DNA from 2 places in the Alistipes megaguti genome. Region 1 is predicted to be linked to the other one. Evidence: riboswitches for the same ligand, from Rfam matches in the RefSeq annotation. Region 1 holds a riboswitch; the other holds the start of a gene.
What was found. A riboswitch is a leader RNA that binds a small molecule or an ion and turns the genes downstream of it on or off. The one in region 1 is predicted to bind cobalamin.
Positions count from the first base shown of each region.

Region 2: linked by a shared signal. The riboswitch ahead of PUQ42_RS01345 (TonB-dependent receptor) and the one ahead of PUQ42_RS05300 (YncE family protein) in region 1 are both predicted to bind cobalamin.

Region 1 covers NZ_CALUHA010000014.1:25,963-37,739, reverse strand. The annotation lists gene zupT (zinc transporter ZupT) at 1-152, shown strand, start outside; gene PUQ42_RS05340 (calcium/sodium antiporter) at 196-1,161, shown strand; gene mutY (A/G-specific adenine glycosylase) at 1,154-2,206, opposite strand; gene PUQ42_RS05330 (GNAT family N-acetyltransferase) at 2,275-2,580, shown strand; gene PUQ42_RS10345 (hypothetical protein) at 2,990-3,112, shown strand; gene PUQ42_RS05320 (hypothetical protein) at 3,223-3,861, shown strand; gene PUQ42_RS05315 (winged helix-turn-helix domain-containing protein) at 3,866-4,150, shown strand; gene PUQ42_RS05310 (AsmA family protein) at 4,234-6,927, opposite strand; gene PUQ42_RS05305 (GNAT family N-acetyltransferase) at 6,924-7,436, opposite strand; cobalamin riboswitch at 7,501-7,695, shown strand; gene PUQ42_RS05300 (YncE family protein) at 7,800-8,855, shown strand; gene PUQ42_RS05295 (hypothetical protein) at 8,878-9,804, shown strand; gene PUQ42_RS05290 (TonB-dependent receptor plug domain-containing protein) at 9,812-11,777, shown strand, end outside.
Region 2 covers NZ_CALUHA010000003.1:3,718-15,494, forward strand. The annotation lists gene PUQ42_RS01305 (MATE family efflux transporter) at 34-1,452, shown strand; gene PUQ42_RS01310 (DUF3737 family protein) at 1,568-2,452, shown strand; gene PUQ42_RS01315 (MalY/PatB family protein) at 2,449-3,624, shown strand; gene PUQ42_RS01320 (Fic family protein) at 4,026-4,913, opposite strand; gene PUQ42_RS01325 (helix-turn-helix domain-containing protein) at 5,139-5,435, shown strand; gene PUQ42_RS01330 (hypothetical protein) at 5,447-5,809, shown strand; gene PUQ42_RS01335 (hypothetical protein) at 6,033-6,254, shown strand; gene PUQ42_RS10295 (DUF4143 domain-containing protein) at 6,748-7,473, opposite strand; gene PUQ42_RS10300 (hypothetical protein) at 7,571-7,771, opposite strand; cobalamin riboswitch at 8,090-8,287, shown strand; gene PUQ42_RS01345 (TonB-dependent receptor) at 8,326-10,332, shown strand; gene PUQ42_RS01350 (DUF5074 domain-containing protein) at 10,339-11,493, shown strand; gene PUQ42_RS01355 (PKD domain-containing protein) at 11,515-11,777, shown strand, end outside.

The DNA of each region.
Region 1 (11,777 bases):
GCATCCTGGCCGGGGTGGCCGGCATCATGGTCTTCATCTCGATCGACGAACTCCTCCCGGCGGCCCGCGAATATGGCGAGGCCCACACGTCGATCTACGGCGTGGTGACGGGCATGGCCGTAATGGCCGTCAGCCTGCTGCTGCTCGCCTAAGGGGACGCGAACCGAAGAAATCCGCAAAATCACACGCTCGAAAATGGATATACTGCTATTGATCATCGGACTGGCGCTGATTCTGGCCGGCGCCAACTTCCTCACGGACGGTTCCGCGGCCCTGGCCCAACGCTTCCGCGTTCCGGAATTCATCATCGGACTGACGATCGTCGCCGTCGGGACCTCGACGCCCGAACTTGTGGTCTCGGTCCTCTCGGCCATCGCCGGCAAGAGCGACGTGGCCATCGGCAACGTCGTCGGGTCGAACATCTTCAACGTCTTTCTGATTCTGGGTCTCTGCGCCCTGATCCGCCCGCTGCCCCTGACGGCCGGCAACATCCGCCGCGACATTCCGTTCGGCGTCGCCACCTCGCTGCTGCTTCTGGTTCTGGCCATGGACAGCTGGTTCAAGGCCGGGGCCGTCGACCGCATCGGACGGCTGGACGGCATCCTGATGCTCGTCATCTACCTGCTGCTGATGACCTACACCATCCGCGCCACGGGCCGCACCGCTCCGGCCGACTCCCCGGCCGACGGAAGCCAGCCGCAGAAGCGGCCGATGGCCGGATGGCTCATGGCCGTAATGATCATCGGCGGACTGGCCGGACTGATCTTCGGCGGCGAGCTGTTCCTCGACAGCGCCACGGCGCTGGCCCGACGTATGGGCATCAGCGAGTCGGTGATCGCCATCACGCTGGTGGCCGGCGGCACGTCGCTCCCCGAACTGGCCTCGTCGGTGGTCTCGCTCATCAAGGGCAAGAGCGACATGGCCCTCGGAAACGTCATCGGTTCGAACATCGCCAACATCCTGCTGATTCTGGGTCTGAGCGCCACGATCAATCCGCTGACGATGGGCGGCATCACGCTCGTCGACCTGCTGGTCGTGCTGTTGAGCGCCGTGCTGCTCTTTCTGGCAGCCTTCACCTTCCGGCGCAGGGCCGTCGACCGTTGGGAGGGGGTTCTGTTTCTGGTGATCTACGCCGCCTACATCGCCTATCTGGTCAGATAGCCTCCGGCGAGGAGAGGTAGCGGTCCAGCAGCCGCGGCAGGGCGTGATCGCCGAGTTCCGATGTCGGTACGGCCAGGGTCGCGGCCTCAGGCGTCAGTTCGGAGGTCTCAATGCGGTAGAGGCGGGCGTGGATGCGTTGATGCGAAAGCTGGTGCACGGGCAGGGCCACGGTGCGAAGCAGCCGCCACGGCACCGGCCCCAGCAGTGCGACAAAAAGGGGATCGTCCGACAGATCGGTCAGATCGGCCGGCGCCGGCGTCTCGATCATCGGAAACTCGTAGAGCCCCTGCCAGATGTCGCGCCCCTCGCGGCGGCGGAGCAATACGCGGTCGCCCGAAGTGATGTGCAGGTAGTGGAACCACCGGTCGCGGATGCGGGTCCGCCCCTGCTTGACGGGGCGTTCGGCAACCGTGCCGGCGGCAAGAGCCAGACAGCAGCCGGAGAGCGGACAGCAATCGCAACGCGGCGCCGAAGGGGTGCACTGCAGCGCTCCGAAGTCCATGATGGCCTGGTTGTAACGCCCGGGGGCCGACGGATCGAGCTGCTCCTGCGCCAGACGGGCAAAGGCGCGGCGTCCGGCCGTGGAGTCGATTGCCAGGTCAATGTCGAACAGCCGCGAGAGAACCCGGTAAACGTTGCCGTCCACGACGGCGCAGGGTTCGTCGTAGGCTGCCGAGCAGATGGCCGCCGCCGTGTAGTCGCCCACGCCGCGCAGCGAACGCACCTCGTCGAGGCGGCGGGGAAACGCGCCGCCGAAGCGCTCGACCACCTCACGGGCCGCCGCCAGCAGGTTACGTGCACGGCTGTAATAGCCGAGCCCCTGCCAGAGACGCAGCACCTCGTCCTCGGAGGCGGCGGCCAGCGAGGCGACATCCGGAAAACGCGCCGTGAAGCGTTCGTAGTAGGCCATGCCCTGCGCCACGCGGGTCTGCTGGAGGATCACCTCCGAGAGCCAGATGCGGTAGGGATCGTGCGTGCGGCGCCACGGCAGATCGCGCCCTTCGCGGGCGTACCAGTCGAGCAGCAAATCGGAAATCCGTTCCATACGGAAGACAAAAATACGATTTCGGAACCGAATTTGATCTGTTCCGGAGCATCCAAAACCGAAAAAAGATGGAAAAACGCTATCCACTGATCCACAACAGGGCCGCGAGCCGCTATGAATTCGACCTGGGCAACGGCGCCCGGGCCCTGATCGACTACGAGGCGACGCCGCGAGGCTACCGCCTGACCCACACCGAGGTGCCGGCGGCCTTCGAAGGACAAGGCATCGCCCGTCAGCTGGTCGAGGCGACGCTGGAGGAGTTCCGCCGGCGGGGCGATCGGATCATCCCCGAGTGTTCGTACATCGTCCACTATATCCGTCGCCACCCCGAGTGGCAGCCGCTGCTGGCCGATGGGTATCGGTTCGAGGTGTAGCGGCAGGCCTCGTCCGTCACAACCGGGCCGGACTCCCCAATCGGTCCAGCCATCCGTTCGGCCGCACCCGGCTCAATCGGCTCTCCGCCACTCCTGCATCGTCTTCTTGTTGTTTACACGGACTCTCGATCGAACTGTTCGAAAATTTCAGTACGAAAATTTGGTTTATAAAATAAACTACTTTATATTTGCAAACAAAGGAGAGAGGAAAAAGATTCCGTCCCGAGAAGTCGGGGCGTCAGAAACACCCCAAAAACACAAGACCATGAAAACCTGCAACCACACGGAGACTCAGCAAAGGGAGATCCACACCAGGGAAGAGGCCACCGCCGGGAGAGCGACCGCACGCCGCCATTTTGCCCGGGGATTTGCCCGACAGGTCATTGTCTGAGCCGTAACCTGCGCCTTTCTGGCCGTCGTCAACCGGCTGACCTCACCCCACTACTGGTGGGTATTGTGGGTCATCGCCGGATGGGGACTGCAACTGCTGCTCGCGCTGCTCTTCTACCTCTTCGGCGACGAAAAGGAGTAGCCGCTCACAAAACGCCGCCGCACGAAAACTCCCGCCACGGATTGCCGCACCGATACACGGTCGACTTCCGCGGTTCATTCACCCCCGAAAACCCTCAAAAAACAACCGACATGGACGAAAAACAACTCGACGCGCAGCAGAGTCTCGAACTCATCACGCGCATGATCCGCAGCACCCGCCAACGACTCGAACGCCACTCGGGACGCCCGTTCCTCATCTGGGGCTACACGACCGTAGCCGTATCGCTGCTCAACTACGCCCTCAACATCGCCGGTGCCGACCCGGCATGGAGCCTGACGTGGTTCCTCATTCCGGTCATCGGCTGCCTGCTGATGCGTCTCTTCCCCGAAAAAAAGAGTTCAGAGCCCCGCACCGAGATCGACCGCATCATCCACTCGCTGTGGAGGGTCTGCTCGCTGACCCTCATTCCGATCTTCCTCTTCAGTTTCCTCCACGGCTGGAGCTACCGCCCAAGCCTCTTCGCCCTGATCACCCTCACGATGTCGGTCGGCACCGCCTCGACCGGGCTGATCGTCCGCTCGAAGGTCTACACCGCAGCCGGATTCTTCGGCATGGCCGGCTCGGTGCTCTTCGCACTGTACGACTTCCGGCTCGGACAACTGGCCCGCACCACAGAGATCGATACGACGATGATGAGCAACGAGATCCTGCTCTTCGCCCTGCTTTTCGTCGGGATGATGGTCGTCCCGGGCCACATCATCAACTACCGGACCCGTCACGAAAAATAACACCATGTTCCGAGAGTTGAATCCGCTACTGCATTCGGAACTGAGGCTGGCCGTCATGTCGGTCCTCATCGGGGTCGAAAGCGCCGACTTCACCTTTCTCCGACAACAGACCGGCGCCACGGCCGGCAATCTCTCCGTGCAGCTCGACAAACTGGCCCGGGCAGGGTACATCGACGTGGAGAAGACCTTCCGGGGCAAGATGCCCTGTACCGTATGCCGCATCACCGACGCCGGACGCGACGCCTTCGCGGAGTATGTCGAGGTGCTGCAGACCTACATCCGGCGATAAGGCCGGCCCGACCATCCGACAAAAAAGGGGTGCTGACCATTGTGTCAGCACCCCTTGTCGTATCGGACTTTCGACCGGGCGCTCTATTGTTTGCCGGCCGTGAGTTTCTCGATCTGCTTCTCGGCCTCGGCCGTGAGTTTCTCGGCCTGCTTCTCAGCCTCCTCGACCAGCTTGTCGCCGGCCTTCTTGGCCGCCAGTTTGGCCAGCGCCCCCTTCTTCGAGGCCTCCTCGACCAGTTTGTCGCTCTGCTGCTGGGCCACCTCGATCAGCTTTTGTCCCGCGTTGCGGGCCTCCTGACGCAGATTCTCAGCCTGCTTGGCAATCTCCTCCGAGAGCGATTCGCTGCCCGTCAGCTTCTGGATCTGCTCGTTGACCACGTTGGTTACGGCCTCCTGAACCGCCTCCTTCACCCCGAGCGTGATCTTCGGCGAGGTGAACGTTCCCCCGATATTCACGGCCACGTTCTGCAGCACACCGCCGCCCGGAATGGCCACCTTGGCCTGGTAGTCGATCGTCTGGTCGAGCCCCGTCGAACCCGAAAGGTTGACGTTTACGTCGCCGATCTTCAGATCGAAGGGCGAAGTGTTCACCCGGCCGTCGCGGATCTCGAAGCGGATCTTCACATCCTTGGCCTCGATCTTGCGCAGTTTATCGTTGCCCAGCGCATCGGCCATCGCCTCGAAAGCCTTGATGTTCTGGATATTGATATTCTCCGAGCGGATCTCGCCCGAGGCGTTGAGCGTAGCGAGGTCGGGCGACATAGCCGCATCAAGAGCCGTGGCCAGATCGAGCGACAGCGAATAGTTGCCGCCCGTCTTCTCGAAGATCGGCACTAACTGCTTGACCATCTCCAGCTCCTCGAACGTACGCTGAAACGAGGCATTCGCAAAGTCGGCCTTGAGCTTCAGGGCCGGACGCTTCGGATCGGAGGCCGTCGAGTAGCTTCCCGAGGCCGAGGCCTTGCCTCCGAAGATGCCCAGCCGCAGGCCGTCGAGCGACAACGTACCGTCGGCCATGCTCATCTCGCCCGTGATGTTTTCGATGGTCATCTTCTGGAAGAGGACCTTCTTCAGATCGGTATTGAGCGACAGACGCAGGTTGCGCGGAATCTCCAGGGCGGAAGCCGTCGTATCGGCAGCCTCGGCCACCTCCTCCGCAACCTCCTCCTCGGCGGCGGCATCGTCCGACTCGCTGCCCGGAAGCGCCGCCATGATCTCGTTCAGATCCAACAATTCGGACTTCACGTAGAGACGTCCCGAAAGCTCCTCGCCGCGCAGCAGATAACCCAGATAACCGCTCAGCTGGCCGTTGGCCGACAGATCGCTGCGTCCGACCGTCAGGCCGAATTCGCCGAGGGTCATCGCCGCCGGGGTGATCGTTGCCGCGGCCCGACGGATCTGAATCGGCGGCAGGTTTTCGAGCGTCAGTCCCAATTGCTCGAGCACGAACGTTCCCTTGGCGCCCAGCGACTCGTAACGGTTCTTCTCGATGTCGGACATGCGGCCCGAGAGCTGTACGTCGGCCGTAATGACACCCTCGAGTTCAATCCCCTTCTCCAGCGGATAGACCTCCTTGACGGCTCCCAGATCAATCTTGCCGTCGGCCGTGGCCCGGAACGTCGGGTCGCTGGCCAGATTGGTGGCATAGAAGGTGGCCGCGAGTGAGTTGCCGGCCATCTGCAGGCCGAATTTCGAGAGGTCGATCTCCGTGCGGTCCATCACGCCGCCCGGATTGGCGATGCGCGCCTCGAGGTTGATGTCCGTAACGGCCTTCGGCAGCGACGCATACTGGAAGCTGCCGTTGCGCACCGAGGTCTTCAACTCGAAGGCCGGCAACTGCGAGCCGCGCATCTCACCACGGGCCCAAAGCGAAAGATCCAACTCGCCGCCGGCCGTCAGATTCTTGAACTCCCGCGTATAGAAGGCCGGGATGAGCGACAGCACATCCTTGAACTGCACGCCGTCACAACCGGCCTTGAGGGCCATGGCCACGGCGTCGTCCTTCATCTCGACCCAGCCGTCAAGCCCCACCTGGATGGCGTTCAGCCGAAAGGTATTCTTCGAGAAGGTGAAGTGCATGTTCTTCAGATCGGCGTCGATGTCGGCCACCAGCTCCGCCTCGGCATTGCTCAGCAGCGGAATACCGCCCGAAACGAAATTCGTCCGTTCGGTCTTCAGACGCAGATCGAGCTGCGTGCGTTCGGCCGACATGTCGCCGCGCAGGCGCAACGACAGCGGATCGGTCGAGAAGCTCATCCGCGTCGAATCATCCTCGTAGCGGATCACGGCTCCCGAGATGCGGAAGTCGCGCACCGAAAGGCGGAACGACGAGCCGCCCTCTTCGGAGGGTTTCTCTTCGGCAGCCGGCTCCTCTTCGGAGGGTTTCATCACATCCCAGTTGACGGCGCCGTCGGCCATCTTGTGGGCGTGCAGCGCCGGATCGGCCAGGATGACCTTCGTCACCTCATACCCGCCATCGCCGAAGAGCGACAGGAGATTCACCACCACCGAGATGCGCCGGGCGGCCACGATCGTGTCGCCGACGAACGGCTCCTCGGCGCCGACGAGCGTCAGCCCCTTCAGCTCGACCGAAGCGTTGGGGAAGTGGCGCAGCAGGCTGATGTCGAGTTCCTCGAAATCGAGCGTGGCCGTGAGCATCCCGTTGGCTTCCTTCTTCACAATGTCGGCAATCTTGCCCCGCAGAGCGAACGGCACGATGAGTGCGATCGCCAGAATGACCACCACAATCGTGGTCAGAATCTTTGCAAACTTTTTCATCCCTTATCCATGTTGGAGACGAAAACCGTAGTCTCCGCCTCGTTGAATCCACATTTCCGGTAGAGGGCCCGTGCCGCCGTACGGCGGGGATTGGAGGTAAGCATCAACCGCTCCGCCCCGATCTCGCGGGCCAGGCCTTGCGCCGCCTCGACCAGCGCGTGTCCGGCTCCGCAGCCGCGGGCCGCGGCGTCGACCACCACATCCTCGATCCAGGCCTTGCGCCCCGACGGTGCGTCATACCACACCAGCGTCAGCACGCCCACGATCCGGCCGCGCGCAACGGAATCATCCGCACAGGTCGGCGTCGTCGACCCGGCCGCCATCGCGGCCTCTGGCGCCTCGGCCTCCCGAGCCACAAAGAGTGCCGTTGTGGGATGGGCCAGCATCTGCCGTACCCGCTCTTCGAGGGGCGCCGCAAGCCGCGGGGAGAGTTGCGGGAGCAACCGGCAAAACGCCTCCTCCAACTCGGCGGAAAACCCCTTCACACGATCGACAACAAGCAACTTCATCCGGTTATTTTTCACAAAGATAACCTTTTTGTCGAAAACAGCATGGTGTTCCGCGGAAAAAAGCGTACTTTTGTCGCGCTGCGGTTCCGGGACGGGAGTCGACCGTCCGGGATTAAATGGGAATGCCGTGCAAATCGGCAACAGTTCCCGCTGCTGTAAGTTACGTGTACGGTCCGGCACTCTCGGCCACTGCCCCACGGGGCGGGAAGGCGCCCGACCGGTAACGAGTCAGAAGACCTGCCGCGGCATTCCGGTCCGAAAACCCCGCGGTGAATGGGGTTCGACGCGAATCTTCACCCCTTCCGCCGAACGCCGCCCTCCGCCCGGGCTCGGGCTCGGGCCTTCAAAAACCAAACCGGACGGATGAAACACGCACTGCGACATATGCTGTTGCGGAGCCTTCTGCTCCTGACGGGAGCCCTCTCCACGGGCGCCTGCATGGAGTACGGGCCCCAGGCCGAAGAGGCGTTCGACCTCCGCGGCCGCGGCCTCTTCATCACCTGCGAGGGCAACTTCATGTGGGACAACGCCTCGCTGTCGTACTACGACCCCGAGTCGCGACGACTCGAAAACACCGTCTTCCTGCGCGCCAACGGCATGAAACTCGGCGACGTGGCTCAGTCGATGACCCTTCACGACGGAAAGGGCTATGTCGTGGTCAACAATTCGGGGGTGATCTACGTCATCGACCCCGACACGTTCCGCATCACAGGACTCATCGAGGAGGTGGTCTCGCCGCGACAGATCCTCTTCGTCGACGAGCAGACGGCCTACATCTCGGACCTCTATGATCCGCGGATCACGGTCGTCGACCCGCGCACCAACCGCATCCGCTCGCGCATCGACATGAACGGCCACCGCTCGACCGAACAGATGGTCCTCTCGGGCGACCGCGTACTGGTCAACTGCTGGTCGTACGACAACAAGATCCTGGCCATCGACACCCGCACCGAACGGCTCGTCGACTCGCTGACCGTGGGCTGGCAGCCCAATTCGCTCGTGCTGGACCGTCACGGCAAGCTCTGGACCGCCACCGACGGACGGTCAGGCGAGGCCCCGGCCCTGTGGCGGATCGACGCCGCGACGCTCGAGGTCGAGCGCCGCTTCGAACTGCCGGCCGACCGTCCGCCGTCGCGGCTGACGCTCGACGCGGCCAACGACCGCCTCTACTTCATCGCCCGCGACGTATGGCGCATGTCCACGCAGGATGAAAGTCTTCCGGCGGAGCCCTTCCTCCCCTACGCCGGGACGCTTTACTACGGGCTGGGGATCGATCCCGACACGGGCGAGGTCTACGTCGCCGACGCCATCGACTACGTGCAGAACGGCGTCGTCTACCGCTTCACGGCGGAAGGGCAGCCCGTCGATACGCTCCGCGTGGGGGTCATCCCCGGCAACTTCTGTTTCAAACGACTCTGAACCACCAGACAAACATCCGATCATGAAAAAGATATCCCTGAAACACGGCGCGTGGCTCCTGATCGCGACCACGGCCTGCAACTCGAGCGAGACGATCACCACGGTCCGCGAGGAGTTCCCCACCTCGAAGGTTCTCGAATACACCCCGGCTCCGGGACAGTTCATCAACAGCACGCTGGCCGGCTTCCCGCAGGAGCCGATCACCACCCCCGAAGCGGCCGCCGCCTACGCCTCGGCCCGTCTGACTCGGGGCGGTGAGCCCGACTCCGGCACCGAAACCGTCACCTACGGATTTGTCTCGCTCGGAGGCTGGGGCGGATACATCATCCTGGGATTCGACGAGCCGGTGCCCAATTCGGGCGGTGCGGAGTACGACCTCTACGTCACGGGCAACTCCTTCAACGGTTCGTCGGAGCCGGGCATCGTCTCGGTGGCGCAGGACACGAACGGCGACGGTTCGCCCGCGGGCGAGACCTGGTACGAACTCAAGGGAAGCGAGGAGGCCCGGGTCACGCGCGGCTACGAGGTCACCTACACCGCACAGGAGGACGGTTCGGTCGCCTGGACGGACAACCGCGGCGGCAGCGGAACGATCGAACGCACGATCCATACGCAGAGCTACATTCCGGCCTGGGTCGGCGAGCTGACCTACACGGGAACCCGCCTTCCGGACAACGTCGTCCCCGACGAGCAGACCGGCATCTACGACATTCAGTCCTTCGCCTGGGGATACGCCGACAATTCGTCGACGATCGACGGTGCCGGGTCGAAGAACCGCTTCCGCATCGCCAATGCCGTCGACGGGGAGGGAAATCCGGTCGACCTGCGGCAGATCGACTTCATCCGCATCCAGACCGGCGTGAACTGCACGGCCGGCAACGGCGTGGGCGAAATCTCGACCGAGGTGTGCGGCGTGGGCTGCTACCGCACCGTCACCCGAACCGAATAGCGAGGCGGTGAGGAGCGTTGCCGTCATACTCGCCGCACTGCTCTGCACGGGGAACGTCCTGGCGCAGCGCGACTCCACGGCCCGCACCGTGGCCATCGAGCAGGTCGAGATCGCCGGGCGCCGCCCGATGAAGGAGATCGGCGTGCAGCGCACCGTCCTCGACAGCGCCATCCTGCGCGAGAACATCTCCTCGTCGCTGGCCGACGCCCTGAGCGCCGGCTCGACCCTCTTCATCAAATCCTACGGCCGCGCGACGCTCTCCACGGCCTCGTTCCGCGGCACGGCCCCCTCCCACACGCAGGTCACCTGGAACGGCATGAAGGTCAACTCGCCGATGCTCGGACAGGTGGACTTCTCGCTCATCCCCTCCTACTTTGTCGACCGCGCGGCGATCTACCACGGGGCCAGCTCGGTGGGGATCACCGGCGGCGGTCTGGGCGGCGCCATCACGCTGGCCACCCGCCAACCCGACCGGGAGGGGCTCTCGCTGCGCTACATCCAAGGCATCGGGTCGTTCACCACGTTCGACGAATTTCTGCAGCTGAGCTACCGCGGCCGGCGCTGGAGCTCCTCGACGCGACTGCTGGCCAGCACCTCGGAGAACGACTTCCGCTACCGCAACTACGACTCGAAACAGTTCACGACCGATGCCGACGGGCAGATCGTCGGAAGTTACTACCCGCTCGTGCGCAACCGCAACGGCGCCTTCCGCGACCTGCACCTGCTCCAGGAGCTCTACTACACGTCGGATCGCGGCGACCGCTTCTCGCTGGCGGCATGGTATCTCGACACCGACCGCGGGCTGGCCCTCTTGTCGTCGGACCGCAACACCTCGCGCGAAAAGCGCAACTCGCAGGCCGAACGCACGCTGCGGGCCGTCGTCTCGTGGGACCGCCTCTTCGGCGGGGTGAAGGTCGGGGCCCGCGCCGGCTACACCTACGACGATCTGCGCTACCGCATGGAGTCGGACCCCGACGGGGCGGGCAACTTCATCCCGGTGACCGACGCCCGGAGCCGGATCCACACCCTCTTCGTCCGGGCCGAGGCCGAATACGCGCCGAACGAGCAGTGGCTCTTCGCGGCCAACCTCTCGGGCCACCAGCACCGCGTCCACAGCGGCGACCTCTCGGTGATCGACGCCACGACGGGCCGACAGGCCGATACGCTCTACCGTCAGGAGCGGTTCGAGTTGTCGGCCTTCGCCTCGGCCAAGTGGCGTCCGGTACCGCGACTGGGGGTGGCCGTCGACCTGCGGTGGGAGCTCTACGGCGACCGCTCGACGCCGCTCATCCCGGCGCTGTTCGTCGACTGGCAGGCCTCCCAACGCGGCCATGTCGTGCTGAAGGCCTCGGCGGCCCGCAACTACCGCTACCCAACGCTCAACGACCTCTACTTCCAGCCGGGCGGCAATCCGGATCTCGACCCCGAACGCGGCTGGACGTGGGATGCCGGCGTGGAGTCGACGCTCCGCAGCCGGCGCAGCTCGCTCCGCCTCTCGGCCACGCTCTTCGACTCGCGCATCGACGACTGGATCCTCTGGATCGCCACGGCCAAGCAGGGGGTCTATACGCCGATCAACATCCGCCGCGTCCACAGCTACGGCGCCGAGGGCAAGATCACGGCCTCGACCTCGACCGCCTCGGGGTGGCGCTTCTCGGCGGACGGCAACCTGGCCTGGACCCGCTCGATCAACCGCGGCGACAAGTTCTCCGAGGCCGACGAGTCGGTGGGCCGCCAGCTGGTCTACATTCCGGTCTGGTCGGGGGCCCTCACGGCCCGGGTGGCGTGGCGCCGCTGGGTGCTGAGCTACAAGTGGCAGTGGTACAGCGAGCGCTTCACCATGTCGAACAACGACCTCGGCGCGCTGGGACGCGTGCCGGCCTACGTAATGAACGACCTGGCGCTGGAGAAGAGCCTTGAGTTCCGCCGTCTGACGCTCTCGCTCAAGGGGTGCATCTACAACCTCTTCAACG
Region 2 (11,777 bases), on a different contig from region 1:
CGCAATGATAAGGGATCGAAAATGGAACGAACGATGAGACTGGCCAAACGGACCAATGAACTGCTGATTCTGATTCGCACGGGGCGGGCCATGACCTTGAGGGAGCGCCTGCAGCTGACCGTGCGGCTCAGCATCCCGGCCATCATTGCGCAGCTGTCGTCCATCTTCATGCAGTATATCGACGCCTCGATGGTGGGGCATCTCGGGGCCGAGGCCTCGGCCTCGATCGGACTGGTCTCGACCACGACATGGTTGTTCTGGGGGTTGTGTGCGGCCGTCACGTCGGGATTTTCCGTGCAGGTGGCCCATCGGATCGGGGCCGGCGATCTGGCGGGGGCCCGTGCCGTGGTGCGGCAGTCGATGACCGCCACGCTGCTCTTCAGTCTGTTGCTGGCGGCCGTCGGTGCGGCCATCAGCGGGCCGCTGCCCGCGTGGCTGGGTGGCGACCCCTCGATCCGGCGGGATGCATCGCTCTATTTCTGCATCTTTTCGCTCTTCCTGCCGGCCCTGCAGATGAACTTTCTGGCGGGCGGCATGCTGCGTTGCAGCGGCAACATGCACATCCCGAGCATCATGGGGGTGGCGATGTGTGCGCTGGACGTCGTCTTCAACTTCTTCCTGATCTTCCCCACGCGCGAATGGGACCTGGCGGGGCTGACGCTGACCGTGCCGGGAGCCGGACTGGGCGTATGCGGCGCCGCATTGGGAACGGCGGCCGCCGAGGTGGTGGCTGCGGCTGCGCTGCTCCGCTATCTGTGGACCCGCTCCGAGACGCTGCGGCTGAGCGGCGAGCGGGGCAGTTTCCGCCCGCGGCCCGAAACGTTGAAGCGGGCCTTCCGCATCGGTTTCCCGATGTGCATGGAGCATGCGGTCATCTGTGGCGCGCAGATCATGACCACGGTCATCGTGGCGCCGCTGGGGGTCTTCTCCATTGCGGCCAACTCGTTTGCCGTGACGGCCGAGAGCCTCTGCTACATGCCCGGTTACGGCATTGCCGAGGCGGCTACCACGCTCGTCGGGCAGAGCATCGGGGCCGGACGGCTGAAACTCACGCGCAGCTTTGCCCGGATCACCGTTCTGACGGGCATGGGGATCATGGGGGTGATGGGTGTGCTGATGTATCTGTTCGCCCCGCAGATCATCGGTCTGATGACGCCCGTGGAGGAGATCCGCCAGCTGGGCGTCATGGCCCTGCGCATCGAGGCCTTTGCCGAACCGATGTTTGCGGCCTCGATCGTCGCCTACGGCGTCTTTGTCGGGGCGGCCGACACGATGGTGCCGTGTCTGATGAACTTCTTCAGCATCTGGGCCGTGCGGCTTTCGCTGGCGGCGTGGCTGGCCCCGACGCTGGGGCTGAAGGGCGTGTGGATCGCCATGTGTGTCGAGTTGTGTTTCCGGGGGGGTATCTTCCTGGTCCGGCTGGCGGGCAAACGGTGGCTCAAGCGGCGATAAGCGGCTTCAGTAATCGTGGTTATATTATCCGTAATTCGTCTACAGCGATTCGGCGCAATCTCCCGTAACTTTGCGGGAGCAAGGACGAAAAACCGACAAATTCAAATCAAGAGATATGGAAGTGATTAAAAATCGGGAGTTCGGGGGCGAGCGACCCCTGTTCGGTTCCCATGACCTGCGCTTGGAGCAGGTGATTGTCCGGGCCGGGGAGTCGGCCATCAAGGAGTGCCGCAACATCGAGGCGGTCGATTGCCGTTTCGAGGGCAACTACCCCTTCTGGCACGTGCACGGCTTCCGGATCGACCGTTGCTATTTCGACGTCGGAGGGCGTTCGGCGCTGTGGTATTCCGACCATCTGAAGATGACCGATACGGTGATCGACGCCCCGAAGATGTTCCGCGAAATGCAGGAGATCGACCTTGAGGACGTCACGATGAACGATGCCGACGAGGTCTTCTGGCGCTGCCGGGGCATCCGCGCCCGCAACCTGAAGCTGCATGAGGGGACCTATCCCTTCATGTTCAGCCGGGATATCTACGTCGACGGGCTGGAGAGCGACAGCCGGTATGTCTTCCAGTATGTGAAGGACGCCGAGATCCACCACGCGCGGATCACCACCAAGGATGCGTTCTGGGAGGTGGAGAACGTGACGATCTACGACTCGGAGCTCAACGGCGAGTACCTGGGCTGGCACTCGCGGAACCTGCGGCTGGTGAACTGCCACATCACGGGCGAGCAGCCGCTCTGCTATGCGGAGAATCTGGTGCTGGAGAACTGCACGTTCGGCGAGGATTGCGACCGGGCCTTCGAGTACACCACCCTGCAGGCCGATATCCGCGGCGCGATCACCAACATCAAGAACCCGACGTCGGGGCGGATCGTGGCCGACGCGATCGGTTCGGTGACGATCGACCGGAACATCCTGCCTCCGGCCGACTGTGAGATCCGCCTGCGCGACGGCGGTACGTATGAGATCACCGATAAAACCCTCCTTCGATGAAATACGATTTCGATACGCCGGTCTTGCGGCGCGGTACCGACTCCTATAAATGGGACAGTGCCGACAGAGACGACGTGCTGCCCATGTGGGTGGCCGATATGGATTTCCGGACGGCTCCGGCGATTGTCGAGGCGCTGCGGCGACGGGTCGAACACGGGATTTTCGGCTATACGCGGGTTCCGGAGAGTTATTACGAGGCCGTTACGGGGTGGTTCGCCCGGCGTCACGGCTGGACGTTCGACCGCCGGTGGATGATCTACACGTCGGGGGTGGTGCCGGCCCTCTCGGCGATCATCAAGGCCGCGACGCGTCCGGGCGACAAGGTGCTGGTGCAGACGCCGGTCTACAACTGCTTCTTCTCGTCGATCCGCAACAACGGCTGCGAGACGGTCACGTCGCCGCTGCGGCCCGTTGGCGATACCTATGAGATGGATTTCGGGGATCTGGAGCGCAGGGCGGCCGATCCGCAGGTGAAGGTGATGCTGTTGTGCAATCCGCACAATCCGGTCGGGCGGGTCTGGCGGCGCGACGAACTGCAGCGCCTGGGCGAGATCTGCATCCGTCACGGAGTGCTGGTCGTCGCCGATGAGATCCATTGCGAACTGGTCTATGAGGGGCATCGCTATACGCCTTTTGCTTCGATGTCGGAGGAGTTCCTGCGCCACAGCGTGACGTGTGTCTCTCCGAGCAAGGGGTTCAATATCGCCGGGCTGCAGATTGCGAACATCGTCTGTGCGGATGACCGGCTGCGGGCACGAATCGACCGGGCCATCAACGACAACGAGGTTTGCGACGTCAATCCGTTCGGGGTCATTGCCACGCGTGCGGCCTACAACGAGGGTGGGGAGTGGCTCGACGAACTGGTCGGCTATCTCCATGCGAATTACCGGCACATGCGGGCTTTCTGCCGGGAGCAGCTGCCCGACTTCCCGATTGCGGAGCTCGAAGGGACCTATCTGGTCTGGATGGATTGCCGGGTGCTGGGACTTGCATCGGAGGAGCTCGAACGGTGGTTGGTCGACGAGGCCGGGCTGTGGCTGAATGCCGGAACGATGTACGGAGCCGAAGGGGAGGGTTTCATGCGCTGGAACATCGCCTGCCCGCGGACGCGACTCGACGAGGGTCTGAAGCGTTTCGCGGCGTTTGTCCGCTCGACCGGTCGTAGACGGTGAACCGGGGCAAAAGATATGAAAAAACGCTGCAAATCAAGTGATTTGCAGCGTTTTTTGTCTGGTCGATCCGCGGACCTGGCGGAGAGAACGATAACTGAACCCATATCGTAATTGCCAATATATCAATATGTTAAGATTGTAAAAATTTTTAGATACACCGAATAGGCCACAACCTTTTTTCGCTGTTTTCCCTTGTATTCACTTGGTTGTTACAAAGTTACTAAAATTCCCTGATTTTGCAACCGAATTGGAAACGAACCTGCGGATTTTTTTGCCGAATTTTGTAAGTAGTATACTGTGTGTAAATATAAATAAATCAAAGATTTAGTTCGGCAGATAGTCGTTTGTGTCCACCCGGATACCTCTGATTGTGTAATTTGCCTGGAGATTGTTCTGGCGGTTCAGTAGGGGATTCGGAAGTAGTCGAGCAACGCCTTGTAGTTGTCCTGCACCGTGAGGCAGGTGTCGCGCAGATATTCACGCACGGCGGGCCACTGTTGCAGACCACGGTAGTAGAACATCTTGAGGTCGTCGGTGATGATGAAGGGAACGATGCCGGCCGCCAGACACTCCTTGAACATCACAAGGCGTCCGACACGGCCGTTGCCGTCCTGAAACGGGTGGATGCATTCGAAACGCAGGTGCAGGTCGAGGATGTCGTCGAGCGTCTTGCTCCGCCGGGCGTTGTACTCTGCTAGGAGTCGCTTCATCTCGCGGTGTACCTCTTCGGGAGGTGTAGTCTCCATGCCGCCGACCTCGTTGGGCAGACGCTTGTATTCGCCCACGGCGAACCACTCCTTGCGGCTGTCCGACGTGCCGGACTTGAGTTGTGCATGCAGTTCCTTGATGAAAGCCTCGGTGAGCGGCTCCGTGGCCCGGTCGATGATCATGTCGATGCAGCAGAAGTGATTTGTGGTTTCGAGGATATCGTCCACGCGTAGCGTCTCGCCCTCGACACCCACCGTGTCGGTCTCGAAGATATGACGTGTTTGGTCGTGGGTCAGCCGACTGCCCTCGATGTGATTCGAGTTGTAGGTGAGGTCTATCTGCGTGCGGTGGTAGATGCCGCCCTTGAGACGCATCGTCTTCTGCTCACGCAGCACCTCCAACAACGGCATGATATGCCCGGCTCGCGGCTTGCGCTGAGGCAATGTAGCATCTGCCGGGATATTCCAGGTCTTGCCCGTCAAGAAGGCTCCCTCGATCTTTCCCGAGGCGCAGTAGTTGCGGGCCGTGCGTTCCGCGATGCCGTACTTTGCGGCGAATGCCGCGACTGAAATGTACTCCATAATCGAACGTCGTATCGGCAAGTGAAACGGTCGATTCCCGACCCAAATATAATGATTTTTGCCGATGCCGGCAAATTATGGGAATTTTGTTCTGCTCTCTGATGGATTGCCGGGAACAAGAAATCTCCGGGTTTCGGATCTGGGAAAACATATAATTGATTCAAACACTGATAAACGAGTTTCGGGGTTGTCCCATTTTTGCCGTGGAAACCAAACCCGACATAGATGGAAAATCAACACACGGATGACCTGTCCCGCATTCTGCGGACGGTCGAAGAGATCCTCGAGATCGTACACTTCATGGAGGATCACCGGAGCCAGCTCGAAGGCGATCCGATCCTCGATTTTGCGGAGGTCTGCCAGTTGCTCCGCCAGAGCGAACGCCAGGTGCGCCGCTTCCGCGAACAGGGGCTGCTCGTCGGCTTCAACATCGGAGCCCGGCGCATGTGCCTGCTCTCCGAGGTGCAGGAGTTCATCCGCAAGATACGCCGCCGCGGGAAACTCGAATTGTTGAATCAATAAATCTGTTACTCATGGAAACCAAACAAAATCCCCGCATCTATCGGCTTGTCTCCTCCGAACAGCTCGAACGTCTCATCAAGACGAACTTTCTTTTGAGCAAAAGTTTGCTGCTTTTTGAATACCTGTGCAGTCAAAGCGACGAGCCGTTATTCCTGACGGCCGATGCGGCCTGCGAAGTCCTCGATATTCGTCCCGAAACGCTGACCCATTACCGTCAAAAACGGCTGATTCGCCCCAAGATCTATCGGCGGCAATTCCTGTACAGCGCCTATGATCTGCTAATGCTCGTTTACCGGATCAACCAGCGCAATCTGCAGAATGCGCTGCGACGTACTCCCCGGATTGTAGTTGGACCGGATGAGCAAAAAGTTTGACAGTGGGGTATAAGGTTATTCCGCAAGTGCCGACCGCGGGCTAAGATAGCAGCGCGCCTGCACCTTGAAGCCCTTTTCGCACGATCTCCACCCGTTCGGGTCGTATCGTCCGAAAAGTGTCTCCGGTTGGTCCCGCCGCTGTGTATCTGCCCGTGGTCGGCACCTTCTTTCCTAAATGGGACCGGCCCATGAACCGTATGTCAAACTTCAAAATGGATTTGGTATGATTGACCTTCAGAAACACATCTGGGAAGGCTGGACCGTCGGAGATTTTGTCGAGCGCTTGGCTCCCGAGTTGGATCGTATTATGTCGGGACGCAGTTGGCATCGTCCCTTTACCACGAAGCAGCAGCTCGCCACGTGGTGCCGGGAGAATCAGCCCTATTACAAAAAGCACATTCCGGGCGTTGTTGCCTATTTTGCCCGGAGGTATCGTTTACGTTGAAGCAGCAGGAGATGATTTACTACCATCGCTTTTATGTTGAGAGTCTATATCCCGAGAACCGGCGGAGGATTCTCCGCTGGTTGTTCAGTACTTTTAGCGTCTACTTGTGTGAAGCGACGCCTGCGGGTTACAAGGGGCGCTTCTACACGCAGGACGTCCGCTTCCCGAAAGCAGCTTTCCGTGATCTGACATTCAATCTTCGAGGTGACCACTCGTTATGTCTGTGGGTCATCTCATATGACCTGCACACGCTCTATCTTGAGCGGAATATCTATATCTATGGCAAATGGCTTCCCAAAAATAAATCGTACAAAGGCAGGAGTAACTCTACAGATTTTTCAGATATGTGGCCATTGTTACTTTCAGACACATTTATTGGAATACTACCCATAGTGCGTAAAATAGATATGATATTATTATCTCTTACCTGAGCATATTCAGGAAATTCCGATAGCTTTCGCAGGAAAAAAACTCGTTGACTAAATTCTCCCGGCTAATCCTTCAGACAACCTGAAGGGATCACCTTGACCCCATCGTCGCGTGTATAGGCCATGTTTCCTCCGGTCAATACGATCATCAGGTCCGGAAGCCGCAGCGGCATTTGTCTTTCTTGTTTATTCTGCCGTTCGACAAGGCCTTTTAGTTCGGGCAGGTGTTTTGCACCTTCGTCTATCTCCCTGCTGCCGAGTTTACACTCGATAAGCGCATATCTGCCGTCATCCAGCTGCAAAACCGCATCGGCTTCCAGGCCATACCGATACTGGTAGTAGGACAAATTCCCGCCTAATGCCTGTGAATATATTCTCAGGTCCCGGATGCACATGCATTCGTATATGAATCCGAACGTCTTCAGGTCGACCTCCAGACTTCGGGGTGATGCGCCCATCGCCGCGATGGCTATCGACGGATCGACGAAGCATCGTTTTTCCCCGCTTCTGATGACTGTCGCTGACCGAATGGCGGGATACCATGCCTCTATATCTTCAATAACGAAAAACCGTTTCAGCGCACTCGTATAGTCATCGAAAGTTTTCATGGAGGAGCCTTCCATCTCAACCGAGACATCTGCCAGTATGCTTGTTTTTTTCGCCAGTGTGCAAAGGTTGAGGGCGTATGAACGCATGATGAGCCGCGTCAAAGCAGGATTGCGCCGGATCTTATCCTCTTTCGAAATATCCTCGTTACAGATAACGTCCAGATAATCCTTTGCGATCAGCAACTTGGCCCGATTACTCATTTCGTCCAACGATGCAGGCCATCCGCCGCGGCAGGCTGCAAAAATAAGCTCCTCAATGGAGAGTTCCGAACTGAACCGTCTATATCAACAGTTCTTTCAACGATATCTTACCGTTCGACTCTTCGGATTCGTAAAGGCTCATCGGATACATGGACATTTTCGATATCCTGCCGGTTCCTGTATGCATGATCTCCGTATCGTCTATTATAGTTGATTCAGTCAGGATAAACTGCCCTTTTAACCCTCTTTCGTCCACGGCATTACGGACCGCATCCCACAATACGGGGGCAACCTGCCATTCGTCGACCAGTCGCGGCGTCTCTCCCTTGAGCAGAAGCGAGGGCTTGGTACGTTGCAGTGGCCAAATAACCTTCTCGGGTATCCGGATCTTGTAACTTGATTACACTCCGGGCGAATTGCGCTTCTTCCGTGTGTCGGAGCCTATGATGGCGGAAGGTTACAAAGCTGAATACGGGATATGGATTGCGATGGATAAATATCTGTATTGAAATGAGATATCGGATATTTACGGGTTGTGATAATTGGGAACTTGCATAAAATTCGCGGTTGCAGAAATTTTGAATGCTGAAAAAAAATATTATCTTTGCAGCCGATTGGTTCCGGATATGGCTCTTTCCGAGTCATGGGATTAAAAGGGAACCGGGTGGGAATCCCGGACAGACCCGCTGCTGTGAAGCTCCTTCAATCATCCGAAAAATCTGTACCACTGGTTTTTTACCGGGAAGGTTTCGGATGAGGAGTCAGTCAGAAGACCTGCCAATGTTTTATGGATTTAACCGTACTCGTGGATCGGTCGGTTGGATATTTATATAAATGTTTGGCAGGTATTATAGATTCTTGTTATTCTTCCTGATTTTTGCGGGGGAAGGTATTCCGGGCGGCGTACATGCGCAAGGGCGTTTGGATAGCCTTCAACATGTACAGGAAGTCGTTGTGACGGGCCATGTTATCCGCAGGGAAGTGATTCCCGTGCAGGAGCTCTCGGGCGAACGCCTCCAGCGGCTCAATTCGCACAACGTAGCCGACGCGCTGCGTTACTTCTCGGGCATCCAGATCAAGGACTACGGAGGCGTCGGCGGTTTGAAAACGGTGAACATCCGCAGCATGGGCACCAACCACGTCGGGGTCTTCTACGACGGTATCGAACTGGGCAACGCTCAGAACGGCACGGTCGATTTGGGGCGCTTCTCGCTCGACAACATGGAGTCGGTGACGCTCTACAATGGGCAGAAAAGCGCCGTGTTCCAGCCCGCCAAGGACTTCGGCTCCTCGGGTTCCATCTACCTGCAATCGCGCACGCCGCGGTTCGAAGCGGGCAAAACCCACCGTCTGAAAGCTTCGTTCAAGACCGGTTCGTTCGGCGTCGTCAATCCGGCGTTGCTCTGGGAGCAGAAACTCGGCGGGCAGGTGAACGGCTCGCTCAGTGCGGAATACCTCCGTTCGTCGGGCCGTTACAGGTTCACCTACCGTATGCAGGAGGGTTACGACACGACCGCCGTGCGGCGCAACGGCGACGTGAACGCCGTTCGGGCGGAGGGTGGTCTCTACGGCCGGATGAACCGCGGCTACTGGCGGGCGAAAGTCTATTTCTACAACTCGGAACGCGGATACCCCGGTGCTGTCGTCCGCAACAAGTTTTCGCACGAAGACCGCCAGTGGGACACCAATTTCTTCGTGCAAGGAGCCTTCAAAAAGGATTTCACCTCATGGTACAGCCTGATGGCCAATGCCAAGTACGCTTACGACTACCTGCACTATCTGGCCGATCCGAACAAGGACGAGTCGCTGATGTACACGAACAACCGCTACTACCAGCAGGAGGCGTACCTCTCCGCCGCCAACCGCTTCACGATCTTCCCGTGGTGGGAGGCGAACCTCTCGGTCGACTATCAGTTCAACCTGCTGGACGCCGACCTGCGCGACTTCGTCTATCCCCGCCGTCACACGATGCTGGCGGCCGCGGCCACGGCGTTCCGCTTCGACCGCGTGGAGGTGCAGGCGAGCCTGCTCGGCACGCTGGTTCGCGACCGCACCCGAGGCGAGACGGCTCCCGACAAACGGAAACTCACTCCGGCGGTCATCATCTCGTGGCGGCCGTTCGGAGGGGCGGACCTGAACCTGCGCGCCTTCTATAAGCGCATATTCCGTATGCCGACGCTCAACGACCTTTACTACACGTTCGTGGGCAATGCGAACCTCGACCCCGAATTCACCACCCAGTACAATGCGGGCTTCACCTACCGGAAGGAGTTCTCCCGCACGTGGCTGCGTGCGCTGGAAATGCAGGCCGACGTCTACTACAACGAGGTGGAGAACAAGATCGTGGCCACGCCTACGTCGAACTTCTTCCGCTGGACGATGGTCAATCTGGGCAAGGTGGAGATCCGAGGCGTCGATGTTGCCGTGCAGACGGAGTGGACCGCGGGGCGCGCCCTCTCGATGGTCGGCCGGCTGAACTACACCTACCAGCAAGCGCAGGACTTTACCGATTCAGGAAGCGAATTCTACGGCGGACAGATTCCCTACATCCCGTGGCACAGCGGTTCGGCGGTGCTGAATGCCGCATGGCGCACGTGGGAGGCGAGTTACAGCTTTATCTACACGGGCGAACGCTATTCGTCGCAGGCCAATATCCCCTGCAACTATCAGCTGCCGTGGTACACGAGCGACCTCTCGGTGGCGAAAAACTGGCGGCTGTGGGGCGGCGACCTGAAAACGACGCTCGAAGTGAACAATCTGTTCGACCAGCAATACGAAGTGGTGGTCTGCTACCCGATGCCGGGCATCAACTTCAGGCTGATCGTGCAATATACCTTTTAAGTCATTATGAATCTGCGAAAACGATATCGCGTTATAACTGTCGCACTCTTCGTCCTGCTGCTCGCCGGATGCCGGAAGGAGCTGCCGATGATCCGCTCCGAGGCGGAATTCGTCGCGCTGCCGACGAATCCGGAGCGCATCGAGGGATTCTTCCTCGTCAACGAGGGCAACATGGGCAGCAACAAGTGCACCGTTGACCACTTCGACTTCCGCACGGGCGGCTATCTGCGCAACATCTATCCGGAGCGCAACCCCGACGTGGTGAAGGAGCTGGGCGATGTGGGCAACGACATTGCCATCCACGACGGCCGCCTGTACGTCGTGGTGAACTGCTCGAACATGGTCGAGGTGATGGACGTCTACACGGCCCGACACATCGGCAGTGTGGACATCCCCAACTGCCGCTACATCGTCTTCGACGGAGACAGGGCCTACGTCAGTTCCTATGCCGGACCGGTGCAGATCGACCCCAACGCCCGTCCGGGCAAGGTCGTGGAGATCGATACACGGACGCTGCGCATCACCCGCGAGACGGTCGTGGGATACCAACCCGAAGAGATGGTCGTCGTGAACGGGCGGCTCTACGTGGCCAATTCGGGCGGCTACCGGTTCCCGAACTACGACCGCAGGGTGTCGGTCGTCGACCTCGGCACGTTCGAGGTCGTGAATACGATCGACGTGGCCATCAACCTGCACCGTATGGAAAAAGACCGTTACGGCCGTATCTACGTCAGCTCGCGCGGCGACTACTACGGCACGGGATCGGACATCTTCGTGATCGATGCGGCGACGGAGCAGGTCGTCGGCAACCTGGGAATCCCGGCCAGCGAGATGTGCATGGACGACGACCTGCTCTACACGATCAGCACCGAGTGGAACTACACGACGGGAAAGAACGAGGTCTCGTATGCCGTATACGACACTGCCGCGGACGAGCGTCGGCCGGGCAACTTCATCACCGACGGCTCCGAAAAGAAGATCGCCCTGCCCTACGGACTGGCTGTGAACCCCGAAACGAAGGAGATATTCGTGTGCGATGCGACCGACTACGTGACGCCGGGTTACCTCTACTGTTTCTCTCCCGAAGGAAAACTGCAATGGAAAGTCCGTACGGGCGACATCCCGGCGCATATCGTTTTTTCGGAATACGAATTTTATTGATACCTGAATTTTATGGAGACAATGGAAAAAATGTTGTTGAAACGCATGTATCCGGCACTGCTCGGCTCGGCGTTGCTCTTCGGCGTAACGGCCTGTAACGACGATGAGGGTTCCGATACGCCCTCTCCCGACGGGGTTTCGCCGTATGTGACGAAAGTCCTCGACTATCGTCCTGCCGTGGGGCAATTCACCAATACGATGCCCGAGTACGAGGAGGGCGACACGCAGGAGGATATGAACCGGAAAGTACTCGAAGCCATCAGGGACAACCGTCGGACGATGAT